Regions from separate parts of the Streptomyces sp. NBC_01341 genome, predicted to be linked through region 1. Evidence: riboswitches for the same ligand, from Rfam matches in the RefSeq annotation. Region 1 holds a riboswitch; each other region holds the start of a gene.
The links. A riboswitch is a leader RNA that binds a small molecule or an ion and turns the genes downstream of it on or off. The one in region 1 is predicted to bind cyclic di-AMP.

Region 1 (5,286 bases):
GCCGGGCACGATCCGCCTGCGCGGCTTCCGCGCCGCGGCCTGACGGCCGGGAGACCGAGGTCCCCGGCGGGGGCCGGGGACCTCGGTTTGCGTAGGTCTGCCGAGAGCGGCAGGGTTCGGGGGTGTGGCCACTCTGCTGATCGTGCATCACACCCCGTCGCCCAACTGCCAGGCGCTGTTCGAAGCCGTCGTCGCGGGGGCGACCGCGGACGACATCGAGGGTGTACGGGTCGTGCGCCGGGCGGCGCTCTCCGCCACGGCGTCCGACGTGCTCGCCGCCGACGGCTATCTGCTCGGAACACCCGCGAACCTCGGCTACATGTCCGGAGCCCTCAAGCACTTCTTCGACCAGGTCTACTACCCGTGCCTCGACGCCACGAAGGGCCGCCCCTTCGGCTTCTGGGTACACGGGGGCAACGACGTCACCGGCGCCGTCCGGGGCATCGAGGCGATCACCACCGGCCTCGGCTGGCGGCGTGCGGCGGAGGGCGTGACCCTCACGGGAGAGCCTGGCAAGGCCGACGAGGAAGCCTGCTGGGAGCTGGGCGCGACCGTGGCCGCCGGTCTCATGGCCTGACGTCCGCCACCACCGTGACATCGGCCGGGAGGCCCGGGACGCGGCCGGCGTACGGGATGTTGGTTCCGCTGTCCGGGAACCGCACCCGCCCCATAGAATGGACCTGTGAGTCCAGTAATGGAGGTGCCGGGATGCCGCCCATGAAGCCCACCGAGCAGCGGCTCACCCCCAAGGGGGCAGCCACCCGCAGTCGTATCGTCGAGGGCGCCGCGGCGCAGATCCGGGCCGGGGGCGCCGCGGCGAGCACGCTGGACGACATCCGCGCGCGCACCTCGACCAGCAAGAGTCAGATCTTCCACTACTTCCCCGGTGGCAAGGAGGAGCTGCTGCTCGCGGTCGCCGCGCGTGAGGCCGAGCTGGTCCTGGAGGACCAGGAACCGCACCTCAGTGACCTGGGCAGCTGGGAGGCGTGGCAGGACTGGCGGGACGCCGTCCTCCGCCGTTACGAGCAGCAGGGCGTCACCTGTCCGCTGGGCGTGCTGATGACCGAACTGGGCCGCACCACCCCCGCCGCCCAGGTGCTCACCGGTCGGCTGATCGACCAGTGGCAGGCCGCTCTTCGCCGCGGTGTCCGGCGTATGCAGGACTGCGGTGAGATGGACGCGGGACTGGACGCCGATCGTACGGCGGCAGCCCTGCTCGCCGCCGTACAGGGAGGCGTGGCCATCCTGATGTCCACCGGCCGGGTCACGCACCTGGAGGCCGCGCTCGACACCACGCTCGGTCTGCTGCGGGCCACAGCCCCGGGGGCCGGCCTCCGCCAGGAGTGACGGCCAGGCCCCCTACCGGAGGCGTGGCTGTCGTCGGAGGGGGAGGCGGGCGCGCCCGTCGGGAGCGTGCGGTTCGCCGGGCGGTCCCGTGCCGGCGTCCGGAGCGGCAGGAGCGGGCGATCGCGCCGTGCCTCGCGGTGGTGCCGTCCCCCGATTCGCTCAGTGCAACCGCCAGCTGAGCTTTCCGCCACCCACCCACCGGACGGCGGCCGGGTCGTCCAGGTCGTGTACGGGGATTCCGGCCGCGGCCGCGGCGATGAGCACGTCGGTCACAGCGGTCGCTGTTCCGATCACCTCTCCGTCGATCTCCACGATGCGGAACGGCGGGTCGCCGGGCTGAACGGGCAGCACGGTGATCCGCGGGTTCGGGAACTGAGGGGTGTAGGTCATGCGGGATCGGTTCCACGGGACCGCGCTCCCTATGCCTGAATGAGGCCGCAGTGAGCCTTATGACCGATTTACTCAGTTATGCAGGATTTATCCTGTAATCCATAAAAGGCCATTTCGTGTGACCTGGGGACCTTCGTGAGGGTGCAAATCGCCCTTATCGGACCCAGTGACCAGCGTCACCCTCAACCCCCCGGACGCCGAAACGGGCCCGCCGGTTCCCTTGTGTGCCAAGAGGGATGGGAGGGGCTGTGTGCGATGGATTACAGGAATTACCGAAATTCGATCTTGCGCTTGAATTTTGATCATTACTCCGGGCTTGTTCCTTTCGCTATTTCTCGCCTACGGTCACCCTCATTCCGGATGGAACGCCGAATCCTGCCGCCGTCCGGTTACCCGACCACTTCTCGTACGGCAGGAGCGGGGGACCCAAGTAAGCGCCGACCCGGTGTCCGGGACGGCTCGGGGTGAAGTCGCATGTCATGCGGCCGGGCATCTCCAGCTCGAACCCGACAGCTCACTTCGTAGGCGACGGAGAGGAATTCAGCATGCCCGTTTTTTCCAAGCCCCGTCGTTCCAGGACCAGTTCGCTGAAGCGCGGCGTCATCGCCGTGACCACGGGTGGAGTCGCTCTCGCGCTTCCCGTGATCGGCGCGACCGGTGCCTTCGCGGCCCCGGCCCAGCCGGCCGCCGCTGAAAAGACGGTGACGTCGACTGCCCTGTCCGCACAGGGAATTGCCGCAAAGCACGCCACGCCCAGGAGCTATTCCGTCGTCATCGGCGACACTCTCGCCAAGATCGCTCGCGAGCATTCTGTCCACGGCGGCTGGAAGGCTCTCTACGAGGGCAACAAGAAGGCTGTCGGAGCGAACCCCGACCTCATTCACCCCGGCCTCGAGCTGACCATCGGCGGCAAGCACGGGAAGAAGTCCGCGGACAAGCCGGCGAAGGCCGACAAGGCCGCCAAGACCGAATCCAGGGCTTCCGGCCGCGCGGACCGTTCGGAGCGCGCGAGCACCGGACTCGCCGCACAGGGCGCACCCGCCGCGCAGGCGGTTCCCGCCGCCGAGCGGACCGCGTACACGAACGACCTCGACGGCTGGATCAGGGAGTCGCTGGCCGTCATGGCCGAGCACGGCATCCCCGGCAGCTACGAGGGCATCCACCGCAACATCATGCGCGAGTCGTCCGGCAACCCGATGGCCATCAACAACTGGGACTCGAACGCCGCTGCGGGCATCCCGTCCAAGGGTCTGCTGCAGGTCATCGACCCGACCTTCCAGGCCTACCACGTGCCCGGCACGTCGCTGGACAGCTACGACCCGGTCGCCAACATCACGGCCGCGTGCAACTACGCCGCCGACCGGTACGGCTCGATCGACAACGTCTTCGGGGCCTACTGAGCCTCCGGCGACGCGTAACCCTCCCGCACGCGGCGTGTGAGGCAGGGGCAGGAACACAGGGTGGTACGGGTTCGGCGGAACCCGTACCACCCTTCCTTCGTGTACGGCGCCGGGTGGGGGCGGCGCGCGAAGGTGCCGGACCGCCCCACCGGGTGGTCCGGCTGCGGCGTCAGGCCTGCCGGGCCGCGGTCGACTGGTCTCGTACAGGTTCGTCGTCCATACTGCCCGCCGTGGAGCAGCGCATAGATTCCAACACCAAGCCCGAGTTCGCCGCGGGGACAGACCCGGCGTACATCCCAGGCCTGACGGCCCCTGCCCCCGCGCGGACGGAGGCGGATGCGGAGGCGGCCGACGCGGCACCGGAGGATGCCGGCGGGCACGACGACACGGACGTCCAGGACACGGCCGACATCCAGGACGCCGTGGTCGAGCAGCCGGCCGGCGACCGGGCGGCCGGTCCCGACGACGCGGTGCTGAGCGGCACGGCGGTCACCGACGACGACGAGGGGACTGCCGCCGTCACCGGCGCGGCGGGCACGGACGAGCCGGGCGCGACCGGCGACGGCCCTGTCTTCGAGGTCAGCGACCGGCGTGGATCCATCAGGGTGGACGCCGAGGGTGTCCGCTTCCGGCTGGACGACCAGGAAGCGGAGTTCGACTGGTCCGAGATCGGTGCGGTCGAGGTCACGACCGGCCGCTTCGGGCGCCGGTTCACCGTCACGGTCCACCTGTCGAGCCGCCGGTGGTTCAACGCCGAGGTCGAGGCCGACGCCCGGGGCCGCCTCAAGGAGTGGACGGCCGAACTGGACGCCGCGCTGGACGCCCACTTCGAAGAGGGCTGACCGGCCGCTCGTCCGCGGCCGCGCACCGGGCTCCGTGCGAGCCCGGTGCGCGGCATGCCGTGACGTGGTGTCAGGCCCGATCCGTCCCGTCGAGCACCACCGACCGGGTCAGATGGCGCGGCAGGTCCGGGTCGAGGCCACGGGCCGTGGCGCGGGCGATCGCCAGCCGCTGCACCCGGACCAGGTCGGCCAGCGGGTCCAGGTCGCTCTCCACCCAGCGCGCACCCGTCGCGCGCACCTGCTCGGCCAAGCCCTCCGGGGCGGAGCCGAACATCCATGTGGCGGTCCCGGCCGTGGCGATGCTGATGGGTCCGTGGCGGTATTCCATCGCCGGATACGACTCGGTCCAGGAAAGCGACGCCTCCTTCATCTTGAGCGCCGCCTCGTTGGCCAGCCCGACCGTCCAGCCGCGCCCCAGGAAGCTGAACTGGGTCGCCTCCAGGAGGCCTTCGGGCAGCGGTTCGGCGAGTGCGGTCTCCGCATCCCGTACGGCCTCCTCCGTGTGCAGCCCGAGGTGGGCGCGGAACAACGTCAGCGCGGTGGTCGCGAAGCGGGTCTGCACCACCGAGCGTTCGTCGGCGAAGTCGAGGACCACCACCTGGTCCGCGGCGTCCATCACCGGCGTCAGCGGGTCCGCGGTGACCGCGACGGTCCGGGTGGAGCCTCGCAGCCGGGTCAGCAGCTCCAGTACCTCGGTCGTGGTCCCCGAACGCGTCAGAGCGACCACCCGGTCGTACGTGCGGCCGAAGGGGAACTCCGAGGCGGCGTACGCGTCCGACTCGCCCTGGCCCGATTCCTCGCGCAGTGCGGCGTAGGCCTGCGCCATGTAGTACGACGTGCCGCAGCCGACGACGGCGATGCGCTCACCGGTGGCGGGCAGGGCCGCTCCCCGGGCCGCGGCGATCTCCGCGGCCCGGCGCCAGCACTCCGGCTGACCGGCTGTCTCGGTCTCGACATGGGACATGTCCGCACTCCGCTTCCGCTGCTGCTCGCGTCCGGTGGGATGACATGGACGAAACCGTCATCCGATTGATCGATTCTGCATATTACATGGGTCAAATGAACAAGAACAAGCATTCGGATCACTCTTGCGCGATCACGGGATGGGCTGTTTTCGGCCATGCTCGGTGGGTAGTCGGCTGAATGAGGTTCCGTCGCCACCTTCTGGGTATTCACCGTGCCGCAGGTGTCCATTGCGTGGCATACCGGATATCGGGCGGAAGATGGCCCGTAGGTGCGATGTGTGGTGACCCCGGACCGTCACCGGCGGGCGGCCGTCGGCCGACGGCAGGGGCGATTTCGCGTCA
Region 2 (5,286 bases), 4.7 Mb from region 1:
CCGCCACATGGATGAGCAGGCGTTCCTGTTCGTGCGGAGTCAGTTGCACGCTTCCACCCTCTTCGTCTTCCGCCCGGTACCTGCCCGGGCGCAGCGGGACCCTATCCGCCTTCAACACCCTGTTGAACGATGAAAGGGATTCCGGGTTCAGGTATTGCACGTTAGGGCGAAAGTTTTTCCGGCGCGTTAACTGATCTTTTGCGGACCCATGGACATCAGACCCCGCAAGCCGTTCTCCAGGACCTCGGGCTCGACCCCGCCGAACAGTGCTTCCTGCACCATGAATCCCTGGGCGGTGGCGATCATCGTGCGGGCGACGTCGTCGGGGGAGACGTCGGCGTGCATGATGCCGGCCGCACGATAGGCCTCCACCAGCGTCGCCCAGCCCACGCGCATGCCGGCGTAGCCGTCACCGAAGGCTTTGGACAGCCGCTCACTGCGCCGCCAGGAACGCGCGCAGCACTCTGCCCAGGAGCACGTCCGGGGTGGGCGGCGGGGTGACCTGGGCGGCGTCCGCGAAGGCGTGCCGGATGGCGCCGAACGCCTCGTCGGCGATGGCCGCGATGGGATCGTCCTTCCCCGCGAAGTAGCGGTAGACAGCCCCCGCCGACAGCCCGACCACCGCCGGGGGCTGCCACCGTGCTGCTCGTCCCTCTGATCGTCGCGCTCGCGCTCTGGGCCCTCGCGTGGCCCGCCGCCCGTATCGCGCCGCGCGACCTGCCCGTCGGCATAGCAGGTGCGGCGCCGGCCGTCGATCAGCTGCAGGAGCGGTTCGAGCGGGAGGAAGGAGCCTTCGAGATCCACCGGTACGAGGACGAGACCGCGGCCCGCACCGCGATCGAGAACCGGGTCGTATACGGGGCGGTCGTGGTCACCGCCCAGGGCCCGCGGCTGCTCACCGCCTCGGCCGCGAGCCCGGTCGTCTCGCAGTTGCCGACCGGGGCGGTGGCGGCATCCGCACCCGGCGGGGCCGGAGAACGGATTGCCCAGCAGCACCATCAGCAGTGCCCTCAGGCCGATGCCAGGGGTGCCCAGCAGGGCGGCGAACCCCGCCACCGTCGAGCCGATCGCCACCACGGTGAGCCCGACGACGCCCGCCTCCGCCCACCAGTCGCCGGTGATCACGCCGAGCCAGCTGTCGGCCATGGCGGTCGCCACGAGCGGGAGGGTGCTCGCGCCGAGCGCGCTGCCGCGGGGGTCGGTGTCCGGCGCGGCGACGACATCGGTGACCGGCATGCCGGCGTGACCAGCGCCCCCGAACTGCTCCCCGCACCTGTCGGCACCCTCGGCCAGTGGCTGCCACCCGGCGCGGGCGGCTCACTGCTGAGGTCGGCCGCCTTCTTCGACGGTCACGCGGCGGGCGGACCGGCGCTGACTCTCGCCCTCTGGGCCGTTCTCGGTTTGACCGCCGTACTGGTGGGCGGGCGCAGGCACCGCGACGACCCGGCACCGCATACCGAGGCCGCCGACCGCACGCCCGAGCCCGCGCTCACCTGAACAACCTGCACGCCGCGCCACGTCGCGTCCTCCCCGCCCGAGCGGCGGAGGGCGCGGCTTTCCCTTTCGGCCGCGCGGGTGCCCCGGTCACTCGTCCCGCTCGCGGCCGCGGGGCTCCGCGACGATCCCGAATCGGCGCCGTCCGCCCTCGCCCGAAGTCAAGGACCTCGCCGTGACTACGGTCTGCCTCAGGCAAGCAAGTTCCGGTGCTGCCGGCGGCGGGCGGCCCCGGCCTCCGACATGCGCTGCCCGGCACCCGGGTAGCCATTGAGCAACCCGCTCCGGAGGAGCCGGGCGGGGACAGCCTTCGGATCCCGGGATCCAGGCACGCGAGCCGCCATCGAACGGGACACCATTCCCTTCCCGACAGCCGGCCGCCCTGGCATTCGGGCTGGTGGACCACGTCATGGAGAACCGCATGCCGTCCCGGCCGCCGCACCCCGCGAGGTGAACCAGCGATGCTCCCACCCCAGTTCCCGCCGCTGCCCGCACTGACCCGCGCCGAGGCCGAGTTCATCGACTGCTACCTCGAGGCGCTCGACCAACTCGGCCGTATCAATCCCGCTCGCGACGGCGATACCTACGGGGCCCTGAGGGCGGCACAGGCGCTCGCCTCCCGGGCGGTCGCCCTGCGCGACGCGCTCACGCTGATGCACGAGCGGGGTGAGTCCCGGATCCACGCGGAGACGCCGGCCAGGGCGCTGCGACTGCTGGACGGGGAGCGGCGGGCCGGGCGGGTAGGCGTACCGCCCGAGCCGTCCGGCTGAGCACCACGGCGCTCGACTCCCCCGGCTTGCGGCTCCCCTTCGGTGCCCTTCCCGACACGCCCGACGAGCCGATGAGTTTTCCTCGCTCGTTCGGCGTAGAAGATCCCCCGCCCGAGGGACAGCCCAACTTGCGCAAGCAGCGCGGACAAGGAACGGAATCAGTCGTTCCACCGCTGGTACGGGGCTGGTCCGGCCCGGCCGCAGGGTCCCCGGATCCGCCCCGTCCACCCGAACGGATCAGTGGTGACGACTCTCACATATCGCGGATTCAGTGAGGAAATCCGCCAGTGCGTGCGTAAAGATCCCCTGGACGACAAGCCCCCGCCGCCGCGGCGGGGCGGTCCGGGCGGACGCCGAGTCCTGCCGCTGTCCGGATGCCTGGTCGACAGAAGTGGATCGGCAGGAGTGGAGGACCCGAGCACAACGGGCCGCCCGGACATCCGGACGACCCTCGGGGTGAAGCCGCCTTGTGCGGCCGGGCAACTTCGCCAGCCCGAACCCGACAGGTCATCCTTCACAGGCGGCTGACGAAGGGTTGCGCATGACTGCGCAGGTTCATGTCCCGTCTCTGTTCGCCCGGGTCAGTACGGCCTCGGTTCTCACATTCGCTGTAAGCACCACGATGCTGGCTCCCGGCTTCGTCGACGACGCCGAGGCCGCCAGCCATTCGGCGAGGGCTCTCGACATCGCCGCCTCCAAGAAGGGCGCGCCCTACAGATACGGCGCCACGGGTCCGCACCGGTTCGACTGCTCCGGGCTGACGCTCTACTCGTATCGGAAGGCGGGCAAGAAACTACCCCGCACGGCGCAACAGCAGTACAACAAGACCCGCCATATCTCCAGGTCGCAGCGGAAACGCGGCGACCTGGTCTTCTTTCACGCGGGGCGCGGTGTCTACCACGTCGGGATCTACGCCGGAAGCGGCCGGATCTGGCACTCGCCGAAGACCGGGGCACTGGTGCGGCTGGAGAAGATCTGGTCGAACAGCGTCTGGTACGGGAGGGTCCGCTGACACCTGCGTCCGCCCGGTGCCGACCCCCGCGCGCGCCGGCGCCGCTTCCCACCTGGATCAGTGCAGCAGGGGCCCGGCCACCAGCACGAGTCCCAGCGCGGTGAGCGCCGCGCCGCTGCCGCCCTCGATGTCGCGGGTGGTACGCGGCCGGCGCAGCCACCTGCCGAGACGTTCCTCGTGCCGGGCCACGGCCGGGAACCGGACGAGCGCGAGCAGGACGACCACCAGGGCGAGCAACTGCGTCCTCGGCAGGGAAGCCTGCCGCCGGGCACGAACGTGGGCAGCATGCTCAGGAAGAGTGCGGCCGTCTTCGGAGTCAGACGTTGGTCAGGGATCTCACGCCGGGTTCCCCCGGACGGCCTCGGTGGCGCACCGGGTCAGGAGAACACCGCGGCTGCCACCACCCTGCCGACGCCGCTGCGGAGCGGTTCCGGCAGGACCGGCATGCCGTGAGCCGATGTCAGGCCTGCGCCGGAACAGCCCAGGGAAGGGCGATCAACACGGTCTTGCCCCCGTCGGGGGTGGGGATGACGCTGAGTCTCCCCCCGCACTCCTTGGCGAGGGACCGGATGATCACCATGCCCCGGCCGTTGTCCTGGCGGACCGCCGCGGGCAGCTTCTGCGGCCAACGGGGGTGGCTGTCCGTCACGCCCAGACAAAGCTCCTCGTCCCGGTCGAGCCGGAGGTCGACGGTGAACGTGGGTGACAGGCCAAAGGTGTGCTGGACGGCGTTGGTGGTCAGTTCCGAGACGATCAGCCTGACCGCCTCGGCCAGGTCGCTGCCCTCGGCCAGGCCCCACTCGGTGAGTACCCGCGCGACATAGCGGCGGGCCGCGGACACCGAGACCGGGTCGCTCGGCAAGGTGACGGTTGCTTCCTGATGGTCTGCCATGGCGTCGTCGTCCCTTCCCGCCCCGACCGGTCCGCGACCGGTCCGGATTGTGGTTCGCGCCAGACTGCCATCCCCCGAGCCGTCCGTAACCGCGATCCACCAAGATATGCATATATCTGTCGCCCATTCCGGTGAACCATGCCCCGCGAGCACTGACCGGGCGCCACACTGGCCACTTTCCGAGCCGCCCCTGAAGGGGTCGGCTCTCCGTACAACGGAGGGAGGCCACCGTGCGCAACGGCCCGGTCGTACGCCGTCGCAAACTCGGCGAAGAGCTGCGCGGTCTGCGTCACACATCCGGACTCACGAGCCGGGAAGCCGCCGGAATGCTGGGCTGGCACCAGTCGAAGGTGAGCCGGATCGAGACAGGTGCGAGCGGGGTGTCCCCCGATGACGTGACACGGTTACTGGATGCCTACGGGGTCGGCGACGGGCAGTTGCGCGCCCTGCTCCAGACGCTCGCCGGATCGGCCGGCGGCGGCGGAAGCGGCTGGTGGCACGCCTATCGTGGTCTCATTCCGCCGCAGTACCGCGACTTCATCAGTCTCGAGTCACAGGCCGACGCCGCGCGCACGCTCGAGACGTCGGTGGTGCCGGGGCTCCTGCAGACCGCCGACTACGCGCGGGCCGTGACCCGCTCCACTCTGGACGGCCTGCCCCCCTCGGCGCTCGACTCCCTGGTGGAGGTCCGACTCGCCCGGCAGAGCGTCCTGCACACGTCCGGACCACTGCGGCTCAGCGTGGTGCTCGACGAGGCGGTTCTCAGGCGCCAGGTCGGGGGCGCCCGGGTGATGGAGGAACAACTGAGCCACCTACTGTGGGCCGCCGAACTGCCCCATGTGACACTGCAGTTGCTGCCGTTCGAGGCGGGAGGGTATGTCGGCCTCACCGGCCCCTTCGTCATCTTCTCCTTTCCGAGCACTTCTGATCTGGATGTGGTCGTTCTTGACCACTTGACGAGTAGTCTCTATCTGGAGCGGAGAGAAGACCTCGAGGCGTACAGCTCGGCCTTCCGCACGATGCAGGCCCACGCGCTGTCGCCGGAGCGTTCGCTGGACCTCATCGCCGCGCTGATCAGCGGCGGTCAGGCGGAACCTTCAGACTGCCCGAGGGGGGCA
Region 3 (5,286 bases), 160 kb from region 1:
GGGGGCCCCGCGAAGCCCCTCTTCACGGCAGGATCTACGACAACATTCACCCGGCGGGAACTTCGCCAGGTGCCCGTGCGCTTGCTTACAGTGGCAGGTCCGGCAGGAAAATCCTGTACCGATCGAAGGGACGTACATGCCCATGGGTCACACGGCCACAGCCCAGGCCGGTTCCGGCGGCTTGACGGCGACCGAGCACCGGCTGGCCAACGGCCTGCGCGTGGTGCTCTCCGAGGACCATCTGACCCCGGTCGCCGCGGTCTGCCTCTGGTACGACGTCGGTTCCCGCCACGAGGTCGAGGGCCGTACCGGCCTGGCTCACCTCTTCGAGCACCTGATGTTCCAGGGCTCGGGCCAGGTCAAGGGGAACGGACACTTCGAGCTGGTGCAGGGAGCCGGCGGTTCCCTCAACGGCACCACCAGCTTCGAGCGCACCAACTACTTCGAGACGATGCCCACGCACCAGCTGGAGCTGGCCCTGTGGCTCGAGGCCGACCGGATGGGCTCGCTGCTCGCCGCGCTCGACGAGGAGTCCATGGAGAACCAGCGGGACGTGGTGAAGAACGAGCGCCGCCAGCGCTACGACAACGTCCCGTACGGCACGGCGTTCGAGAAGCTCACCGCGCTCGCCTACCCGGAGGGCCACCCGTACCACCACACGCCGATCGGTTCGATGGCCGACCTGGACGCGGCGACGCTCGAGGACGCGCAGGCGTTCTTCCGCACCTACTACGCGCCGAACAACGCCGTGCTGTCCGTCGTCGGGGACATCGACCCCGAGCAGACGCTCGCCTGGATCGAGAAGTACTTCGGATCCATTCCCTCCCACGACGGCAAGCAGCCCCCGCGTGACGGCACGCTGCCGGACACCATCGGCGGCCAGCTGCGGGAGGTGGTCCATGAGGAGGTGCCGGCACGTGCGCTGATGGCGGCCTACCGGCTGCCCCACGACGGCACCCGCGCGTGCGATGCCGCGGACCTCGCGCTGACCGTGCTCGGTGGCGGCGAGTCGTCCCGCCTGCACAACCGCCTGGTCCGCCGCGACCGCACGGCCGTGGCCGCGGGATTCGGGCTGCTCCGGCTCTCCGGCGCACCCTCGCTGGGCTGGCTGGACGTCAAGACGTCCGGCGGCGTCGAGGTCCCGCGGATCGAGGAGGCGGTCGACGAGGAGCTGGCCCGCTTCGCCGAGGAGGGCCCCACCCCGGAGGAAATGGAACGCGCGCAGGCACAGTTGGAGCGCGAGTGGCTCGACCGGCTCGGCACGGTCTCCGGCCGTGCCGACGAACTGTGCAGGTACGCCGTTCTGTTCGGCGATCCGCAGCTCGCGCTGACCGCGGTCGGCCGCGTGCTGGACGTGACCGCCGACGAGGTCAAGGCCGCTGCCCGGGCCCATCTGCGGCCCGACAACCGTGCCGTCCTGGTCTACGAGCCGGTCGAACCGGCGGACGAGACGGACGGCAACGACGCGCACGAGGGGGCCGACAAGTGACCGACGCCGCCGTGACTGGAGTAGCGATGGAGTACCACCCGCAGCCGACCGCCGGCGAGGCCAGGCCCTGGGCCTTCCCCGCGCCCGAGCGGGGCGCACTGCCCAACGGCCTGACCGTGCTGCGCTGTCACCGCCCCGGCCAGCAGGTCGTCGCCGTGGAGATCTTCCTCGACGCGCCGCTGGACGCCGAGCCCGAGGGCCTCGACGGTGTGGCCACGATCATGGCCCGCGCGCTGTCCGAAGGCACGGACAAGCGCTCCGCGGAGGAGTTCGCGGCCGAGCTGGAGCGCTGCGGCGCCACACTGGACGCCCACGCCGACCACCCGGGTCTCCGCGTCTCTCTGGAGGTCCCGGTCTCCCGGCTCGCCAAGGCGCTCGGCCTGGTCGCCGAGGCGCTGAGGGCCCCGGCCTTCGCGGAGAGCGAGATCGAGCGGTTGGTGGGCAACCGGCTCGACGAGATCCCCCACGAGCAGGCCAACCCCGCCCGGCGGGCGGCGAAGCAGCTCTCCAAGGAGCTCTTCCCGGCGACCGCCCGGATGTCGCGTCCGCGCCAGGGGACCGAGGAGACGGTGCGGCGCATCGACGCCGCGGCCGTCCGTGCCTTCTACGACGCCCACGTCCGTCCGTCCACCGCGACCGCCGTCGTCGTCGGCGACCTCACCGGCATCGACCTGGACGAACTGCTCGCCGAAACCGTCGGCGACTGGTCCGGCAATTCGGTCCGGGCACGCCCGGTGCCTCCGATCACCGCGGACGACACCGGACGTGTGGTCATCGTGGACCGTCCCGGGGCGGTGCAGACCCAGCTCCTCATCGGGCGGATCGGTGCCGACCGGCACGACAGCGTGTGGCCCGCCCAGGTCCTCGGCACGTACTGCCTGGGGGGCACCCTGACTTCCAGGCTGGACCGCGTGCTGCGCGAGGAGAAGGGCTACACCTACGGCGTCCGGGCCTTCGGCCAGGTACTGCGCTCGACAGGTCCCGGTTCGTCCTCCGGACCCACGGGCGCGGCGATGCTGGCCATCAGCGGCTCGGTGGACACGGAGTCGACGGGGCCGGCGCTCGACGACCTGTGGAAGGTCCTGCGCACCCTCGCGGCCGAGGGGCTCACCGACGCCGAGCGTGAGACCGCCGTGCAGAACCTCGTGGGCGTGGCCCCGCTGAAATACGAGACGGCGGCCTCCGTCGCGGGGACCCTCGCCGACCAGGTGGAGCAGCACCTCCCGGACGACTACCAGGCCACGCTGTACGCGCGCCTGGCCGATACGGGCACGGTCGAGGCGACCGCCGCGGTGGTCAACGCCTTCCCCGTCGACCGTCTGGTCACCGTGCTGGTCGGCGACGCCGCGCAGATCGCCGACCCCGTCAGGGCGCTGGGCATCGGCGAGGTGTCGGTCGTCAGCGGCTGACGGTCCGCCACATTCAGGACTCCGGCGGACACTCCGCCGGGGTCCTGTCTTTTGTCTGATTTATCAAGAGAAGTGCGTGTTCATCCTGTGGGATGTCCGACAAAAGACCCTTTCCGTTTGGTGAGGGGGAGGGGCCCGTCCTAGCGTCGGCTCGGCTGTCCGTCGGACCCGAGCCGCGACCGCGGCGCCGGACAGTCATCGCCGAGTCCCCGTCAGGCGCGAGCCTGGGGAGCCGGGGACCCACGAAGTCCCTGGGGTGAATCGGATCCCTGCGTCTCGCGCGAGACGAGAGGGGCCCGTAGGAGACCTTCCTGCTCCGAACCCGTCAGCTAACCCGGTAGGCGAGAAGGAAGGAAAGGACCAGCCACTTCATGGCGTTCATCCGTGCCACCGGGAAGCACCGTGCCCCGAGCCGCCTGACGCGCAGGAGCGCCCGGGTCGCCGGCATCGCGGCCCTGGCCACCACCGGTGTCATCGGCGCCACAGCATCCCCGGCGCTCGCCGCGGACTCCGAGGTCACCGCGAGCGGCACCGGTCTGGCGCAGACCGTCGCCCTCGACATGAGCCTTGCCGCGCAGATCGAGGCCCAGGCGCAGGCCCAGCAGCACCAGGCGGAGGTCGCGAAGGCGAAGGCCGAGGCCAAGCGCAAGGCGGAGGCCCGCGCCAAGGAGGCCCGTGAGGAGAAGGCGCGTGCCGCACGCGCCGCCGAGCGCGCCCGTCTCAACGCCTTCCACCTCCCGGTCGCCGGTTCGCACGTCACCACCGGCTACAAGTCCGGCGGCGCGCTCTGGTCCTCCGGCACCCACTCCGGCGTGGACTTCCAGGCCGCGTCCGGCACTTCCGTCGTCGCCGTCGGTGCCGGCACGGTCGTCGAGGCCGGCTGGGGCGGCGCGTACGGCAACAACATCGTGCTCAGGATGAAGGACGGCACGTACACCCAGTACGGCCACCTCTCCTCGATCGGCGTCTCGGTCGGCCAGAGCGTCGGCTCGGGGCAGCGGATCGGCCTCTCCGGGTCGACCGGCAACTCCACCGGACCGCACCTGCACTTCGAGGCCCGCACCACCCCCGAGTACGGCTCCGACATGGACCCCGTCGCCTACCTCCGCGCCCACGGCGTCCAGGTCTGACCCCGGGTCCGCCCCGTTCGCCCGCACGCACCGCTCCGACGAAGGCCCCGGCATCGCGCCGGGGCCTTCGCCGTGCCCCGCGGCACGGCGCATCCGAGCCGCGCGGAACTGCCTTCCGGCCAAAAGATATCCATGGATTCCACCCCGCCGTCGGAAATTCCGACCGGTTGCAATAGAGTCACAGAACAGGCGTCGATCGGCCGCGTTTCGCGGGGATTAAGGCGGAGGTTCGGACATGCGCATTCCCGCGCATTCGGTATGCACGGCAATCCGTGACGACATCGTCTCCGGTGTCTTCGAGCGCGGCAGCCGCCTCACCGAGGAGGTGCTCGCGCGCCGCTACGGCGTCTCCCGTGTCCCTGTGCGCGAGGCACTGCGCACCCTGGAGTCCGAGGGGTTCGTCGTCACCCGTCGGCACGCCGGTGCCTGTGTCGCCGAACCCACGGAGCAGGAGGCGGCCGACCTGCTGGAGATCCGGATGCTGCTGGAGCCGCTGGGCGCCGCGCGTGCGGCCCGGCGACGTACCGACGCGCACCTGAAGGTGCTCCGGGGCCTGGTCAGGCTGGGGCAGGAGAGGGTGCGGCGGGGCGAGGGGGAGGACCTGCGCTCGCTCGGTGGCTGGTTCCACGAGACGCTCGCCCAGGCGTCGGGCAGCCCCGCCCTGATCGCGCTGCTCACGCAGCTGAGGCACAAGATCGCCTGGATGTACGCCGTCGAGCAGCCGGCCAGGCCCGCGGAATCCTGGGCCGAGCACGGTGCCCTCGTGGACGCCGTGGCGCGCGGGGACGCGGAACGGGCCAGGGCGCTCGCCGTCCAGCACGCCGAGCGGGTCACGGCGGCCCACCGGCTGCGCCGCACGGACCGGCCCGACCGGGCGGCGGGCGGAGCCCGGGTGAGGACTTCGCAACACCACGTAAACATCGCGGGAGTCCGTCATTAACAATTGCACCGTATACAAAGAGGGCAATTGTCGAAGGGCTTTCTTCCTGCTGCCTTGATCCGCTTTTCCGGGGCTGGTTCCCGGCAGTTCGGGAAACAGAAAAGCCGCAGAGCCCGGTGGGGGCGCCGCGGCTTTTCCGCAGAGAGAATTCCGGCCGGGATCAGACGGTCTCCGGGAGCTCCTCGAGCCCTTCGGCAACCAGCTTCGCCAGGCGGTCCAGGGCGGCCTCGGCGTTGTCCGCCTCGGAGGCGAGCACGATCTCCTCGCCGCCCTGCGCGCCCAGGCCGAGCACCGCGAGCATGGAGGCGGCGTTGACGG
Region 4 (5,286 bases), 1.8 Mb from region 1:
GGCTACCGCTACTACGACCAGGACGCACTGGTCAGACTCCAGCGCATCCTGCTGCTGAGGGAGCTGGGACTCTCGCTGCCGGCGATCAAGGACGTGCTGGAGGGGCAGCGGGACACCTCCGTGGCGCTCCGGGCCCATCTGCGCCTGCTGGAGCAGGAGCGGGAGCGCATCGGACGGCAGATCGCCTCGGTGCGGACCACTCTCCACAGGACCGAGGAAGGGGAGGATCTCATGGCCGAGGAAGTGTTCGACGGCTTCGACCACACGGCGTACGAGCAGGAGGTCGGCGAGCGGTGGGGCCGTGCGGCGTACGAGCGGGGTGACCGGTGGTGGCGCGGGCTGAGCCCCGCAGAGCGTGCCGCGTTCCAGGACGCGCACGACGTCATCGCCCGTGACTACGGCGCGGCGAGGGCCGCCGGTCTGGAAGCGGGAAGCGACGAGGTGCAGGACATCGCACGTCGGCACTGCGCGTGGCTGTCGGTGACCACGGAAGTCACCCGTTCGTACGTCACCGGGCTCGGCGAGATGTACGCCGCCGATCCACGCTTCGCGAAGAACTACGATCGCCACGGGGACGGAACCGCCGTCTTCGTACGGGATGCACTGACGATCTACGCTGGGCACCGGCTCTCCGGTTGACCCCGGAGGAACGTGGCGGCGGTGCGCTCCTTCCTTCGGCCGATGAGCGGGCGCGTCACGGCGCGGCTCCGCCCGGCCGGGTCGGGGCGCGGTACCGTCCGCAGCCGTGGGCGGACCGGGCAGGGGTGTACAGGTGGGGAAGCGGGACGAACGGCAGGGGCGCGCCCAGGGGAACGCGCGCGCACGCAGGCTCGTGCGTCTGCTGCCCACCCTGATGATCTGTGCCGGAGTGGTCTGCGACGTCACGACCCCGCCCGAGGTCTCCGCGGTGCCGCTCTTCGCCGCGGCGCCGCTGATCGCCGCCCCCTTCTTCTCGCTGGCCTCCACGATCCGAACCGGTGTGGCCGCGATCCTCGTCGTCCTCGCCATCCGTGCCTCCGACGGCGTGCTCGCCGAAGTCGCCCCCCTCACGGACCTGCTCACCCTCGTCACCGTCGCCGCGCTCTCGCTCGTCATCAACCGGGTCGTACAGCGCGGCAACGAGCAGCTGGCCTCGGCGCGGGTCATCGCGGAGACCGCGATGCGCGCGGTGCTCCCCGTGCCGGAGGACCGGATCGGCGGTATGCAGGTCGCGGCGCGCTACGAGGCCGCGCAGGCCGACGAGTTCGTCGGCGGCGACCTGTTCGCGGTCGCGGACACGCCGTACGGGGTGCGGCTGGTGGTCGGGGACGTACGGGGCAAGGGCCTGGACGCGGTGGCGGCGGTGGCCGTCGTGATCGGCGCCTTCCGTGAGGCGGCCGAGCAGGAGCGCTCGCTGGAGGGCGTGGTCCAGCGGCTGGAGCGGGCGCTGGCACGGGAGAGCACGCGGCGCGGCGGACTGGACTCGATGGAGGGGTTCGTGACGGCCGTGCTCGCCGAGATCCCGGCGGGCGCCGACACGCTGCGGGTCGTCAACCGGGGCCACCCCGAGCCGCTCGTGCTCCACGCGGACGGCGCGCTCGACGTCCTGCGGCCGACCGAGCCGGCCCTGCCGCTCGGCATGGGCCTCGACGTGTGGCCGGACCGTGCGGACGAGTGGCCGCTGCCGGCGGGGGCCACCTTCCTGGCGTTCACCGACGGGCTCTCGGAGGCGCGGGACGCCGACGGGGTCTTCTACGACCCGGCGGCCCGGTTGCGCGGCAGGCTCTTCCCGGGACCGGAGGAACTGCTCTCGGCCCTCACCGATGACGTCCGGCTGCACACGGGGGGCCGGTCGACGGACGACCTCGCACTGCTCGCGGTCGGGCGGCCGTCCAGGGGGCAGCAGGAGCGGCGGAAGACGGTGAAGATCGTGGGGCGGTACCGTGAATGACCGAAGACGACCGTCCGTAATCAGAAGACGTCGCTGTGCATAACATTTGACGAAACGTCAGAAACCGTGGTGTGCGTGAGGGGTGTGCAACTCGCCCGTTTGGGGGCGATTGACCCCTGAAAGTCCAGGCCAGAGTCATGAACGATCTGTGGGAACAGCTTGGAATCGGACCCGCATGTCTATTAACGTTCGATAACGCAGCGCGGTTGTCCCAGTCGTCGCCAGAGGCGGCACCGTGCGCAGTGCCGAATCCCGCAAGGGAACCGGGGAACCACCTACATGGGGTGAATCGGACGCCTGACTCCCGCGAGGGACGAAGGGGTCCGTAGGAGACCTTCCTGCTCCGAACCCGTCAGCTAACCCGGTAGGCGAGAAGGAAGGAAAGGAGTGCGCCCACGTGGCGTCAAATCAGCCTGCCCCCGAGGCTCCGGCACCCTTCAGGCCCGTCAGTCCCGGTGATCAGGGCAGGACGTGGGAGGAATGGAACCCCACCGAGGAGTCCATCCGTCCCGTGCGCGGCAGGCACCGCGTGGCCAAACAGCGTGGTCTCGCCCGTAGCTCCACCGTCCTCGGCGTCGGTGTCATCGCGGCCGTCGGCGCGGGAGGCATGGCCACCGCGCAGAGCAAACCGCCGGTCTCCATCTCCCTTCCCGATTCCATCGCGGACAATCTTCCCGACGCCAAGTCCCTTCCCGGCGTGGGTGCTTACCTCTCCGACGACGCGGATCAGGGCACGGTCACCGCTTCCTCCCCGCTGACCACGGCCGGCATCACCGCTGCCGAGGCCGAGCAGGGCACCACGGACGCCGGCGAGGCGCTGCGCGCCCGCATCCTCCAGCAGGCCGAGCAGCAGCAGGCCGGGGCCGAGGCCGAAGCCAAAGCCACGCAGGAGAAGGCGGCGGCCGAGGAGGCCGCGGCCCAGGCGGCCAAGCAGCAGAGCGAGGCCGAGGCGAAGGCCGCCGCGAAGAAGAAGGCGGACGAAGAGGCGGCGAAGAAGAAGGCCGAGGCCGAGCGTCTCGCCAAGCTCGCCCTGAGCTACGCCGTCCCGACCTCCTCGTACACCATCACCTCGACCTTCGGTCAGGCCGGTTCGATGTGGTCCTCCGGCTACCACACCGGTCTCGACTTCGCCGCTCCCACCGGTACGCCGGTCAAGGCCGTGCACAGCGGCACGGTGAAGTCGGCGGGCTGGTCAGGTTCCTACGGCTACCGCACGGTCCTTCAGCTCGACGACGGCACCGAGGTCTGGTACTGCCACCAGTCCTCGATGGACGTCACCGCCGGCCAGAAGGTCACCACCGGCGACACCATCGGCCGGGTCGGAGCGACCGGCAACGTGACCGGGCCGCACCTGCACCTGGAGATCCACACCGCGGACGGCTCGGGCGTCGATCCGATGAGCTGGCTGCGCGGCAAGGGCCTCTCGATCTGAGTGCCCGCGCCGGCACACGGCGCACTTCGAGACCCCGGCGGCCCTGGCGCACAACCCCCCGACGCCAGGGCCGCCGGCCCCGCACTCCGAGAGCGGGCGGCCGCCGGGATCGGAATATGTGGCTCCGCCCATGTGTTGAGCCCGGCTATGACATCACTGCGCCCGCTCGGAAACTCAGGCCTGAAGGTCTTCCCTCTCGCTCTCGGCGGCAACGTCTTCGGCTGGACCGCCGACCGGGACACCACCTTCGCCGTCCTCGACGCGTACACGGAGGCGGGCGGCAACTTCATCGACACCGCTGACGCCTACTCGGCCTGGGTCCCGGGCAACGAAGGCGGTGAGTCGGAGACGCTCATCGGTGCGTGGCTGTCCGGCCGTTCCCGCAGGGACGATGTCGTCGTCGCGACCAAGGGCGGAGCCCACCCGGAGTACAAGGGGCTGTCGGCGACCACGATCAAGGGGGCGGCCGAGGCGTCGCTCCGCCGGCTCGGTACCGACCACATCGACCTCTACTACACGCACTTCGACGACGAGACGGTCCCCGTCGAGGAGATCATCGGCGCCCTGGACGAGCTGGTGAAGGCCGGCAAGGTCCGGGAGATCGCGGCGTCCAACATCAGCCCGGAGCGGCTCAAGGCCTCGTTGGAGTTCTCGGAGCGCGAGGGCCTCGCCCGCTACGTCGCTCTGCAGCCGCACTACAACCTCGTCTCGCGCGACACCTACGAAGGCGCGCTCCAGGACACCGCGGCGGCCGAGGGACTCGCCGCCGTCCCGTACTTCGCGCTCGCCTCGGGCTTCCTCACCGGCAAGTACCGGCCGGGGACGGCCGTCCGGAGCGCGCGGGCCGAAGGCGCGGGGAAGCACCTGGAGACCGAGCGCGGCCGCAAGGTGCTCGGGGCGCTCGACAAGGTGGCCCAGGAGCACGACGCCGAGATCGCCACGGTGGCGCTGGCCTGGCTGGCGTCCCGGCCGACCGTGGCCGCACCGATCGCCTCGGCCCGCACGGTCGGCCAGCTGCCCGCACTCGTGGCGGTGGCCGGGCTCGAACTGACCGAGGGCCAGCTGGCAGAGCTCACCGAGGCCTCGGCCTGAGGATCCGGCACCAACCGTCCGGGCCGCGCCGGTCCGGACGGGCCCCTCACCCCGGCGGAGTCCCGGTGGGCGGAGCGGCACGGGGGCCGTGCTCCAGATAGGGGTTGTAGCCGCCGTAGTGGCGGTGCGGCGCCGGGATCTGCCGGGGAGCCGGGGCGCCGTGGGGGAGCCGGCGGGGGAACGGTGCCTGCGGGGGCGACACGTGGGCGCGCGTCCGGCCCGTCATGTGCGCCGCGTACCCCAGAGCGGGTCCCGCGATCTCCCGACGCTGCCACAGATGGTGCAGCAACTCCTGCTCGCGGACGGCGAAGTCGGCGCCCGCGCCGTCGTGGCGTGCCCGTCGGCGGAGCATGGCCAGGGACGTCGCGAACGACTCGTACTCGGCGACCGCGCGGGCGGCAGCCCTGCCCCGGGCGCGGTCCTGGGCCCCGTGCCAGTGCCGTGCCCTGTCCCGGGCCATTCCCCGGGCCCGCATCGAGGCCAGTGCGGCCGGCTCGGCGGGGCCGAGCCAGCCGGCCGCCGCGTAGACCGGCAGTTCCGTGGAGAGTGTCCGCAGTTCCCGCTGGCGGGACCAGACGGCCAGCCAGGTCACCAGGCCGAAGCACGGCACCATGAACGCGCCGTAGACCGCGTAGAAGCCGTACGGGCCGAAGGACGACGAGCCGTTCCAGAGGGCGTGCATACCCATGGCCAGGGCCAGTCCGAGCAGCGGCAGCAGCACCCGGCGCACCCGGTGGCGCGCGCCGCCCAGCGCCGCGATCCCGAAGCCGATGCCGGAGAGCACCGTGAACAGGGGGTGCGCGAACGGCGACATCACCACACGTACGAAGAA

Region 2: it holds a riboswitch for cyclic di-AMP, as region 1 does, so the genes downstream of both, OG206_RS28175 (C40 family peptidase) here and OG206_RS07455 (LysM peptidoglycan-binding domain-containing protein) in region 1, are expected to answer to the same signal.
Region 3: it holds a riboswitch for cyclic di-AMP, as region 1 does, so the genes downstream of both, OG206_RS08005 (M23 family metallopeptidase) here and OG206_RS07455 (LysM peptidoglycan-binding domain-containing protein) in region 1, are expected to answer to the same signal.
Region 4: it holds a riboswitch for cyclic di-AMP, as region 1 does, so the genes downstream of both, OG206_RS15455 (M23 family metallopeptidase) here and OG206_RS07455 (LysM peptidoglycan-binding domain-containing protein) in region 1, are expected to answer to the same signal.

Annotation. Positions count from the first base shown of each region.
Region 1 is NZ_CP108364.1:1,726,423-1,731,708, reverse strand. Features, by position in the region: partial or broken gene OG206_RS07475 (HAD-IC family P-type ATPase) at 1-40, shown strand, start outside; gene OG206_RS07470 (flavodoxin family protein) at 125-577, shown strand; gene OG206_RS07465 (TetR/AcrR family transcriptional regulator) at 709-1,347, shown strand; gene OG206_RS07460 (hypothetical protein) at 1,507-1,737, opposite strand; cyclic di-AMP (ydaO/yuaA leader) riboswitch at 2,094-2,280, shown strand; gene OG206_RS07455 (LysM peptidoglycan-binding domain-containing protein) at 2,283-3,137, shown strand; gene OG206_RS07450 (hypothetical protein) at 3,368-3,979, shown strand; gene OG206_RS07445 (SIS domain-containing protein) at 4,050-4,943, opposite strand.
Region 2 is NZ_CP108364.1:6,385,489-6,390,774, reverse strand. Features, by position in the region: gene OG206_RS28195 (urease subunit gamma) at 1-49, opposite strand, end outside; partial or broken gene OG206_RS28190 (TetR/AcrR family transcriptional regulator) at 187-619, opposite strand; gene OG206_RS28185 (ABC transporter permease) at 640-1,497, shown strand; gene OG206_RS28180 (hypothetical protein) at 1,956-2,264, shown strand; cyclic di-AMP (ydaO/yuaA leader) riboswitch at 2,630-2,802, shown strand; gene OG206_RS28175 (C40 family peptidase) at 2,806-3,276, shown strand; partial or broken gene OG206_RS28170 (LysE family translocator) at 3,334-3,596, opposite strand; gene OG206_RS28165 (hypothetical protein) at 3,562-3,729, shown strand; gene OG206_RS28160 (ATP-binding protein) at 3,737-4,168, opposite strand; gene OG206_RS28155 (helix-turn-helix domain-containing protein) at 4,399-5,286, shown strand, end outside.
Region 3 is NZ_CP108364.1:1,883,011-1,888,296, reverse strand. Features, by position in the region: gene OG206_RS08015 (M16 family metallopeptidase) at 137-1,489, shown strand; gene OG206_RS08010 (M16 family metallopeptidase) at 1,516-2,898, shown strand; cyclic di-AMP (ydaO/yuaA leader) riboswitch at 3,088-3,256, shown strand; gene OG206_RS08005 (M23 family metallopeptidase) at 3,270-4,028, shown strand; gene OG206_RS08000 (GntR family transcriptional regulator) at 4,264-4,968, shown strand; gene OG206_RS07995 (HPr family phosphocarrier protein) at 5,129-5,286, opposite strand, start outside.
Region 4 is NZ_CP108364.1:3,524,977-3,530,262, reverse strand. Features, by position in the region: gene OG206_RS15465 (MerR family transcriptional regulator) at 1-639, shown strand, start outside; gene OG206_RS15460 (PP2C family protein-serine/threonine phosphatase) at 773-1,930, shown strand; cyclic di-AMP (ydaO/yuaA leader) riboswitch at 2,164-2,316, shown strand; gene OG206_RS15455 (M23 family metallopeptidase) at 2,328-3,362, shown strand; gene OG206_RS15450 (aldo/keto reductase) at 3,510-4,454, shown strand; gene OG206_RS15445 (PrsW family intramembrane metalloprotease) at 4,501-5,286, opposite strand, start outside.